DNA from 3 places in the Mesorhizobium sp. CNPSo 4688 genome. Region 2 is predicted to be linked to each of the others. Evidence: predicted binding sites of a transcription regulator. Region 2 holds the regulator's gene; each other region holds the start of a gene.
What was found. Region 2 encodes PhoB, which activates phosphate uptake and scavenging genes when phosphate is short. Its sites were predicted from a motif close to TGTCATNNANCTGTCAT; they were not measured.

Region 1 (3,277 bases), on a different contig from region 2:
GTCGGCGATGTGCTTCAGGATGCGGCTGCGCAGCGTAAACGGCGAGATGGCGATCCGCATCTCGTCCGTCGGCTCGGCATAGCCGGTGATGAAGTTGAACAGCTGGGCGACATCGCGCGCGATCGTCGGATCGGTGGTGAAGAAGGACAGGTCGGTGTAGATGCGCGCGGTGACCGGATGGTAGTTGCCGGTGCCCAGATGCACATAGTTGCGCAGCTTGCCGTCCTCGCGCCGCACCACCAGCGACATTTTCGCATGGGTCTTCAACTCGAGGAAACCGAACACGACCTGGACGCCGGCGCGCTCGAGATCGCGCGCCCAGCGGATGTTGGCTTCCTCGTCGAAGCGCGCCTTGAGCTCGACAAGCGCCGTCACCGACTTGCCGGCTTCGGCCGCATCGACCAGCGCGCGCACGATCGGGCTGTCGTTCGAGGTGCGATAGAGCGTCTGCTTGATCGCCACCACTTCCGGGTCGGCCATCGCCTGGCGCAGGAACTGCACCACCACGTCGAAGGATTCGTAGGGGTGGTGGACGACGATGTCCTTCTCGCGGATGGCCGCGAAACAATCGCCGCCATGTTCGCGGATTCGCTCGGGAAAGCGCGGATTGTAGGGCCTGAACTTGAGGTCGTCGCGCGGCACGGAGACGATCTCCGAAATCTGGCTGAGCGCCAGCGGGCCAGTCAGAACGCTAATGCGGCTCGAAGAGACGCCAAGCTCGCCGGCAACGAACTCGCGCAATTCGCCGGGCATCAACTTGTCGAATTCAATGCGGATGACCGAACCGCGGCGGCGGCGCTTCAGCGCCGTCTCGAACAGGCGCACGAGGTCCTCGGACTCTTCCTCGACCTCGATATCGCTGTCCCGGATGATGCGGAAGGTGCCGGAGCCCTTGACCTCGTAGCCGGGGAACAGCTTGCCGATATAGAGGCCGACCGCCTCCTCGAGCGGAATGAAGCGAACATGCTGCTTGCGGTCCGGCAGGCGGATGAAGCGCTTCAGCGCCACCGGCAGGCGCAGAAGCGCACTCATCTCCTCGCCATTCTTGCGATGGCGCAATTGCAGCGCCATGGAGAAGCCGAGATTGGGAATGAACGGGAACGGATGCGCCGGGTCGATCGACAGCGGGGTCAGCACCGGGAAGACCTGGTCCTGGAAATGGTCTTCGAGCCAGACCTTCTCATCCTTGGTCAGTGCATCGCGGGTGATGCTCTCAATGCCTTCCTTGTTGAGCAGCAGCATCAGCGCCGACAGGCTGTTCTGCTGGTCCTCCTGCAGCCGCTCGACCTCGCGCAAAAGCTGTTCGAGCTGCTGCTCGGGCGTGCGCCCGTCGGGGCTCTTGAGCGCGATGCCTTCGCGCACCTGGCCGGCAAGACCGGCGACACGGACCATGAAGAATTCATCAAGATTGGCGGCCGAGATCGACAGGAAACGGACCCGTTCGAGCAGCGGGTGGTGTTCGTTCTGCGATTCTTCGAGAACGCGCCGGTTGAACTGCAGCCAGGAGAATTCACGGTTGACGAAGCGGTCAGGGTTGCCGCCCTCGGGGCTTGCCACCTCGACATTGATGAATTCGCTCTGCACCGGCTTCAGTTCATTCATGGTTTCCTGCCCGCAACCGTTCCTTTTGGAGCGCCGCACATGCCGGAATGGTCATGGACGCTCTAACATGCCTTTGTGACGCGTGATCCGTCGCGGAATCGCTCGGCTTCCGGGGTCATGCGCTTAACCGGCTCAACTTATCCTCTGCCAGCCTTTTGCGACAGTTTCATTTCATCGATCTTGCAAACAGGCCTGTTATGATCCAGATGCTTTTCGACGAGATCAAGGAGACGACGATGGCAGGCGGTTCCATTCCCCATTTCCAGAACGATGCGGGCCATCCGGCAATCGACATCGGTGTCAGGGAATTCATGTGCACGGGCGCCAACCCGCCCTTCGATCATCCGCATGTCTTCCTCGACATGGGCGACGACAATGAAAAAGTCTGCCCCTATTGCTCGACGCTCTACCGCTATTCGGCGAAGCTGAAGGCGACGGAAACGGTGCCGGCCGGCTGCATTTACATCGACCAGGCCGCCTGATCCTGTCGCGGCAAGCCCGATGGAAGACATCAGGTCCCGGCAAGTCATAATCGCCGGGGCCGGCGTCGCCGGGCTGACGGCTGCCCTTGCCTTCGCCGAACGCGGATATGCGGTAAGGCTGTTCGAACAGGCGTCGCGCCTCGAAGCGGCCGGCGCCGGCATTCAGCTTTCGCCCAACGCAACGCGCATTCTTCGAAAACTCGGCGTGCTCGACCGGCTGCTGCAAAAGGCCTTGCGGCCGGAAGCGGTGGTGCTCAAGGATGCCGGGACGCTGCGCGAACTGGCGCGGGTGCCGCTCGGGCAAGCCGCCGAAGCGCGCTGGCAGGCGCCCTATCTCGTCGCCCACCGCGCTGATCTGCAGGCGGCGCTGCTGGCGCAGGTGGCTGAGCGGCCGGGGATTGAGCTTGTCACGGGTGCACGCGTCAGCAGCATCGCCGTCAATGCCCCAGATGTTGCCGTGAGCGCCGAAGCGAATGGCCGTGCGATCGAGGCAAGCGGCCGGCTGCTGGTCGGCGCCGACGGCGTCTGGTCGTCGGTCCGGGCGCAACTCGCAGGCAAAGAATTCGGGAAAAGCCGCTTCTCAGGCGAACTCGCCTGGCGAGCCACGATCGCCGCTGAGAGCGCCGCCGGCGAAGCCTTTGCCGCCATCGCTGCCGCAGACTGCGTCACCACGTTCCTGCATCCCGGCTTCCACATGGTCGCCTATCCCGTTAGCAACGGCCGCGCCTTCAATCTCGCCGCCTTCACCAAGGGCGAGCGTATTGCCGAAGGCTGGTCGGGCCATGCCGAGCCAGCTGTTCTCGAAAGCGCCACGCGCGGCACAGCGCCGGGCCTGGCCAAGCTTGTGGCGCTGGCCGGCCCCTGGACGGCCTTTCCGATCCATACCGTCGAGCAGGCGCGGTGGACGAGCTCGCAAGGCATCGCCCTGATTGGCGACGCCGCGCATTCGATGACGCCGTTTGCCGCGCAAGGTGCCGCCATGGCGATCGAGGATGCCGTGCTGCTGGCTGACGTCATTGCCGATTTCCCTGCCGATCTGGCGGGGAGTCTTCAGATCTGGGAAAACCTGCGGCGGCCGCGTGTCGCCAAAGCCGCACGTCGCGGCGCCGTCAACCGCCTGGCCTGGCATGCCGCCGGCCCGGTGGCGATCGCCCGCAACCTGTTCCTATCCATGCGCTCGCCCGACAAGCTCG
Region 2 (3,277 bases):
TTCGCCTGCGCGACCGACACCAGCGTCAGCGACATGGCGACACCCGCCAGCATGGCGGCTGCAAATCTGTTCATGATAATCCTCCCTGCGCCGCGCGCGGCGCGACAAAACTGGCCCGAAGGCCGGCACACAGAGGCTCTATTTTTTCGAGCCTCGAAAAAATACTGGTCCATCGGCGAGGCGCTGTCAACATCGATTCTGATGGATTCTGATGGCTTCGCGGAATTTTTTCGAGACCCGCAATAAACAATGACAGCGCGGCCTGCTTCTGCCAATATTTGGCTGGTACCACCGAACGCCTTCACTATCATGAGGCGCGAGGAGGACCGGGAGGAAAACAAAAACGATGTCGGTTGGAATCCGCCACGACGACCTGCGCCGTCGCAACCGCGCGATGGTGATTTCGGCCGTGCGCCGGGCAGGCCAACCGTCGAGGACCGAGATTGCGGCGACCACCGGTCTCAGCCACTCGACCATATCGGCGATCTCGTCTGATCTGATTCAAGAAGGCATCCTGGCCGAGAGCAAGCCTGGCGAGACCGGTGCGCTGAAACGCGGCCGGCCCCAGGTTGGCCTTGCGCTCAACCCGGAAGCCGCCGCGGTGATGACCGTGGTGCTGTCGCTGAATTTCCTTTCCGTCACCGTCATCGACTATGCCGGCCAGGTGGTCGCCGAGGAGCAGCGCCGGCTGGATACGCTGACTATGCCGCGCGACGAGCTGATCGGCGAATGCACGGCAATCGTGCGGCGGCGGCTCGAGGATCCCGACCTCGATGTTCAGAGCATTGCCCGCATTGCCATGGGCATCCAGGGCATCACCGATTCGCAGGCGCGCGCCATGCTGTGGTCGCCGATCACGCCGCTGACCGACATTGCCTTCGCCGACATACTGGAAGCGGAGTTCGGTATTCCGGCCACCATGGAAAACGATTGCAACATGATGGCAGTGGCGCTGCAATGGCGCCAGCCTGAGCGCTACCGCGACAATTTCATCGCTATCCTGCTCTCGCACGGCATCGGCATGGGGCTGGTGCTGAAGGGCGAATTGTTCACCGGCACCCATTCCTCGGGCGGCGAGTTCGGCCACATGATCCACCGGCCCGGCGGCGCGCTGTGCCGTTGCGGGCGGCGCGGCTGCGTCGAGGCCTATGCCGGCAACTACGCCATCTGGCGCAGCGCCAAAATGATGAGCGAGGATGCCGAACCGGTCGATGTCGGCGACGCCGACATGCGGGCGCTCGCCACACGTGCCCGCGAGACCGATGGCCCCGAGCGCGAAGCCTACCGCAAGGCCGGCGAGGCGCTTGGCTTCGGCCTCGGCAGCCTGTTCGCGCTGATCGATCCAGCACCTGTCGCCATGGTCGGAGTCAGCGCCGCCGCGTTCGATCTGATCGAACCGGCATTGCGCGAGGCGATTGCCCAGACCGCCGGCGGCCAGCACTCGAAATCGATTTCCTTCGACACCGAGCCCAACGAACTGCCGCTGATCCGCGAAGGCTGCGCCATGCGCGCGCTCGGCTTCGTCGACCAGGAGATTTTCGCACCGGGCATTCAGGCGAAAGCGGGCAAGCATGTCGCCTGAAAGGCCGGCAACAGTGCGGCGTGCCTAATCTTCCCGGATAGCGTAGCCGGCGCCGCGAATGGTGCGGATCACATCCGGCATGCGGCCATTGTTGACCGCCTTGCGCAGGCGCCCGACATGCACGTCGACGGTGCGCTCGTCGATATAGATCGTCTCGCCCCAGACATTGTCGAGCAGCTGGCTGCGCGAGAACACGCGGCCGGGATGGCGCATCATGAATTCGAGCAGGCGGAACTCGGTCGGTCCGAGCCTGATTTCGCTCTTCTTGCGGTAAACGCGGTGCGATTCACGATCGAGCACGATGTCGCCGACCTTGAGCACGCTGGACAGCACTTCCGGCTTTGCGCGGCGCAGCAGCGCTTTCACGCGCGCCATGAATTCCGGCGTGGAAAACGGCTTGACCAGATAGTCGTCGGCGCCGGTGGACAGGCCACGCACACGGTCGCTCTCCTCGCCGCGCGCGGTCAGCATGATGATTGGCAGCCGTTCGGTCTCGGGCCGCATGCGCAGCCGGCGACAGAGCTCGATGCCGGACACCGCCGGCACCATCCAGTCGAGCACCAGCAGATCGGGAACGTTTTCCTGCAGCCGGATTTCGGCCTCGTCGCCGCGCGTCACCACCTCGACCTGGTAGCCTTCGGATTCGAGGTTGTAGCGGAGAAGCACGCCCAGCGGCTCCTCGTCCTCCACGACCATGATGCGTGGCGCGATCATCAGCAGTTCACCCTTGTCAGGCCGAAGTGGCCATCGCCGTCTCGTCCTGCTTCGGGCGATTGGCGGGCAATTGCTGGCCGGTCAGCACATAATACGCATTTTCAGCGATGTTGGTGACATGATCACCGATGCGCTCCAGATTCTTGGCGCAGAACAGAAGATGCGTGCAGGCAGTGATGTTGCGCGGGTCTTCCATCATATAGGTCAAGAGTTCACGAAACACCGACGTGTATTTGACGTCGATGCGCTCGTCCTCATTCCTGAGCTTTGCCAGCGCAGCCGCATCCGCGGCGGCATATTCCTCGACCACCCCTTGCACCTGGATCAGCACCAGCTGCGCCATTGCATCGATGGAATGCGAGAGGTCGCGCGGCGTGACGCTGAGGCCGACGGTGCCGACGCGCTTGGCGATGTTCTTGGCAAGGTCGCCGATGCGCTCGAGGTCGCCGGCCATACGGATCGAGCCCACCACGGCGCGCAGATCGTTGGCCACCGGCTGGCGCTTGGCGATGAGCGTGATGGCGCGATCGTCGAGTTCCCGCTGGCGCGCGTCCATGATGGCATCGTCGGACACGACACGTTGCGCCAGCGCATTGTCGGAATTGAGCAACGCTTTGGTCGAGCCGCTGACCATCGACCCGGCCAGATCGCCCATGTCGCGGATCAGCTTGCTGATCTGGCCCAACTCTTCATCGAAGGAGGCGACGGTATGTTCACCCATGATCGTGGTCCTCGTGCCTGAAAATTCAACCGCTGGACGGCTCAGCCGAAGCGGCCGGTAATGTAGTCCTGGGTGCGCTTGTCGTCGGGATTGGTGAACATCTTGTCGGTGGCGCCCTCCTCGACCAGGTAGCCGAGGTGGAACATCGCCGTGCGCTGCGACACGCGCGCTGCCTGCTGCATCGAGTGGGTGACGATGACGATGGTGTAGTTCTGGCGCAGTTCGTCGATAAGTTCCTCGACGCGTGCGGTGGCGATCGG
Region 3 (3,277 bases), on a different contig from region 2:
GACGCTGTCGGGGTAACCGTCGTTGTTCTTGTCCTCGTAGTTCGGGAAGCCGGCATCGGCATAGACACCGACCTTGTCGCGCATCTCGGGGCCCGGCTTGCTGTCGTCGATGGTGCCGACGATTGAAACGCTATGGGTGTGGTCGCCGGTCATCACGATCATCGTGTCGGGATGGGTCTTGGCGAATTCCATCGCAACGCCGACCGCCTTGTCGAATTCGATGACCTCGACCATGGAGCGCTCCCAGTCCATCGGATGCGACATCTTGTCGACCGAGGCGCCCTCGACCATCAGGAAGAAGCCTTCGGGGTTCTTCGACAGTTCGCCAAGTGCAACATTGGTCATTTCGACGAGGCCCGGCTGATTGGGGAAGGTTTCCACGGTGCCCTTCTTGAGGAAGTCGCGATCCAGCGTGACGTCCATGTTGCCGGTATGGAACAGGCCGAGGATCTTGCCGGTGTTGGTCTTGGCTGCAGCCTCGAGTTCGGTCTTGTCGGTGGCAAGGGCGTATCCGGCATCGCGGAATTTCGCGATGTAGTCAGTGTCGTCCTTGCGCTTGGAGCCGGCCGTGCTCTGCGGCAGGAAATAGGCGGAGCCGCCGCCGAGGATGACGTCGGGCTGCGTCTGGTAGAACATGCCGACGATGTCGGCCTTGTCACTGCGGCTGCGGGTATGGGAGACGACGGCTGCCGGGGTGGCGTCCTCGATCTCGGCCGTCGAGACGACGCCGATCGACTTCTTGCCGGTGCGCCGCAGAGCCTCGGCGATGGTCTCGACCTTCGGGTCATCCTGGCTCGGCTTGGTGCGGTCGGCATAGACGCCGAGCGCGTTCACCGCCGTCTTGTGGCCGGTCATGTAGGCCGACATGGTGTTGGCGCTGTCGGTGGCGATGGCGTTGGTCGACGACGTGCCGATAAAGGCCATATGGTCGAGATCGTCCATGTTGAGCCGGCCGTTCGCCTTGCCTTCGGTCATGCCCTTGGACATGATCCGCGCGCCGGTGCGATGCGCAACGGAGAGGCCGTCGCCAAGCAGGAAGATGACGTTCTTGGCGCGCGGGGTCGCCGAGGTTCCGAACACCTCCCATTTGACGGACTTGGTCTCGTCGCCAGCCTTGGCTTCGATCTCATAGGTGCCGGGCTGGGCGATGCTGGCGGCGCGGATCAAAATGGCGGAGGCATCGACCCCCTCTTCCTTCTCCACGAACTCGACCTTCTTGCCGAGAACCTCCTCGGCCGGCTTGCCGTTGATCGTCACCGTGACCTGGTCGGGGGTGACGACCTTGTCGAATTCGACCTTCAGGTCGAACGGCGATTGAGCGAGGATCGTGGCGCGGTCGAGAGGATAGATCGTGGCAGCACCAGCAGCGCTGGCAAGACTTGTCGTAACGGCAAGCGCGATGAGAGGGCGAAGCATAAGTGACCTCCAAAATTGACTGATAAAAGGCAGTTTTTTGGTAGTCGTTGCCGATGTCCGTTATATGACAAAACCTCGCCCGGGGCGCTCACATTCCGGGTAGTCCGGAGCCGGTTGAGAATCGGGATTGAACGAAGCTGCCGATGGGCGCATCGCTGGCCTGCCGGCCACGACCCAATCAGCACCCTCACTGCGGTGCGCCGGCGAACAGGATTTCGCCGTCGCCTGTCGCCGGCCAATCCCTGATGGTGCGGTCATCGCCGCCGGTGAGCAGCGTACCGTCGAGGGCGAAGGCGACGGCGTAGATCGGGCCGGTGCGGCTGTCGAACATGGCGGTCTGGTTGCCGGTGTCGACATCCCACAGCCGCGCGGTGCCGTCGAGCGAGCCGGAGGCCAGGCGCTTGCCGTCGGCCGACAGCGCCAGCGCGTAGACGGTGCCTTCGTGGCCGTCGAAGCGGCGCACCTCCCTGAACGTGTCGAGGTCCCAGAGCTTGATCATGTAGTCGCCGCTGCCGGTGATGACGTGATGGCCGTCGGCGGTGAAGACGGCGCCGTAGGTGCCCTGCTCATGGCCGTGCCAGCTGCGCAACTGCTTGCCGCTTTCGACGTCCCAGAGTTTCAGCGTGCCGTCGATGGAGCCGCTCAGCGCGCGCGTGCCGTCGGCCGAGATGGCAACCGTGCTGATCGGCCAGTCGTGCCCGGTCATCACATGCAGCGCGGATTTGTTGACCAGGTCCCAGACGATGACGTTGCCGGTGTCGTGGCCGCTGACGGCGCGCTTGCCGTCCTGGCTGATTGCCAGCTTGCGGACACCGCCATTCTGCCCCGACGAGAACACGTGCAGCACCATGAACAGGGCCGTGCGCGCCATGTCCTTGTGCTCGCCGAGATTGCGGATCAGTCTTTTGCCGGCAATGTCCCAGAGCTTGATCATGTGGTCGGTGCTGGCGCTCATGATGTCGCGGCCATCGGCTGACACGGCGAGCCAGACGACGGCGTCGCGGTGACCGTCGGGCTCGGTCGGCAGCGGCGGTTCGGCCGGCGGCAATGGCGCCACGGTTTCCGGTGGTGAAGGAAGTGCGGGCGGTGACGCCGGAGCCGGTGGCGGAGCTGCTTCCGGTGGCGGGGTCGCCGGAGCAAGCGCGACTGCGGGCGGCTGTGCCGGCGCTGAAGGCGGTTGGACCGGAGGCTCGGGCGGGTTGGTTGCCTGTACGGGTGGAGTTGGCTCAGGCGGGATAGCGACCGGCGGCGAACTCGGCGGAGTTGGCGGCGCCGCCAGGTCCGGCGGAACACTGGCGATATCCTGACCCTTCGGCTCGGCCTTGGGTTCCTTCGGGGCGGCCACCTCGCCGCCCGGAGCGGAGCGATGAACCAGCCATGGGCCGAATCGATCGGCCAGCAGCGCCAGAACGACAAGCGCCGGCAGAACCAGGAAAACTTGCCGCAGCCGCGGCCTGCCGGGGTTTTGCACCTCCGCCGCTCGGCCGAACAGCGGTGCTCCGGACAGGTGGGCCGAACCGCGCGGCAACAGGCCGGCAAAGAACAACAGCGCCCCGACTACACAGACCGCGCCCGCTACCAAAAAGGCCACGGAGCGCATGGACGCGAAGGATGCCGCGATGCTTGCGTCGCCCTGCGCCAGACGCTGCATGGCGAAGCAACCGACGCCGATAACCAGCAAGACCAGCGCGAGCAGCCTGTCGGCACCCCTGTTCATTGGCTTTCTTCCCCAGGCCGCGTGCTGTGCGGCCGCCCTGTCACGAAACTAGCAACGAAACGCGTAACGCAAAATGCCAAGTATGAAAGTGGCTGACATCACGCTGCTACTTCAATTCCACCCACACCGGCGCGTGGTCGCTGG

Region 1: AC04SH_RS24785 (RNA degradosome polyphosphate kinase) is a predicted target of PhoB. The motif match lies at 1,760-1,776, and genes of this name have one in related genera.
Region 3: AC04SH_RS24135 (alkaline phosphatase) is a predicted target of PhoB. The motif match lies at 1,470-1,486, and genes of this name have one in related genera.

Annotation. Positions count from the first base shown of each region.
Region 1 covers NZ_JBWLUY010000013.1:181,728-185,004, reverse strand. Annotated here, with positions in the region: gene AC04SH_RS24785 (RNA degradosome polyphosphate kinase) at 1-1,602, opposite strand, end outside; gene AC04SH_RS24780 (zinc-finger domain-containing protein) at 1,839-2,084, shown strand; gene AC04SH_RS24775 (FAD-dependent monooxygenase) at 2,104-3,277, shown strand, end outside.
Region 2 covers NZ_JBWLUY010000010.1:211,382-214,658, forward strand. Annotated here, with positions in the region: gene xylF (D-xylose ABC transporter substrate-binding protein) at 1-74, opposite strand, end outside; gene AC04SH_RS20780 (ROK family protein) at 347-1,582, shown strand; gene phoB (phosphate regulon transcriptional regulator PhoB) at 1,607-2,296, opposite strand; gene phoU (phosphate signaling complex protein PhoU) at 2,313-3,017, opposite strand; gene pstB (phosphate ABC transporter ATP-binding protein PstB) at 3,059-3,277, opposite strand, start outside.
Region 3 covers NZ_JBWLUY010000013.1:60,410-63,686, reverse strand. Annotated here, with positions in the region: gene AC04SH_RS24135 (alkaline phosphatase) at 1-1,416, opposite strand, end outside; gene AC04SH_RS24130 (WD40 repeat domain-containing protein) at 1,604-3,133, opposite strand; gene AC04SH_RS24125 (exodeoxyribonuclease III) at 3,240-3,277, opposite strand, start outside.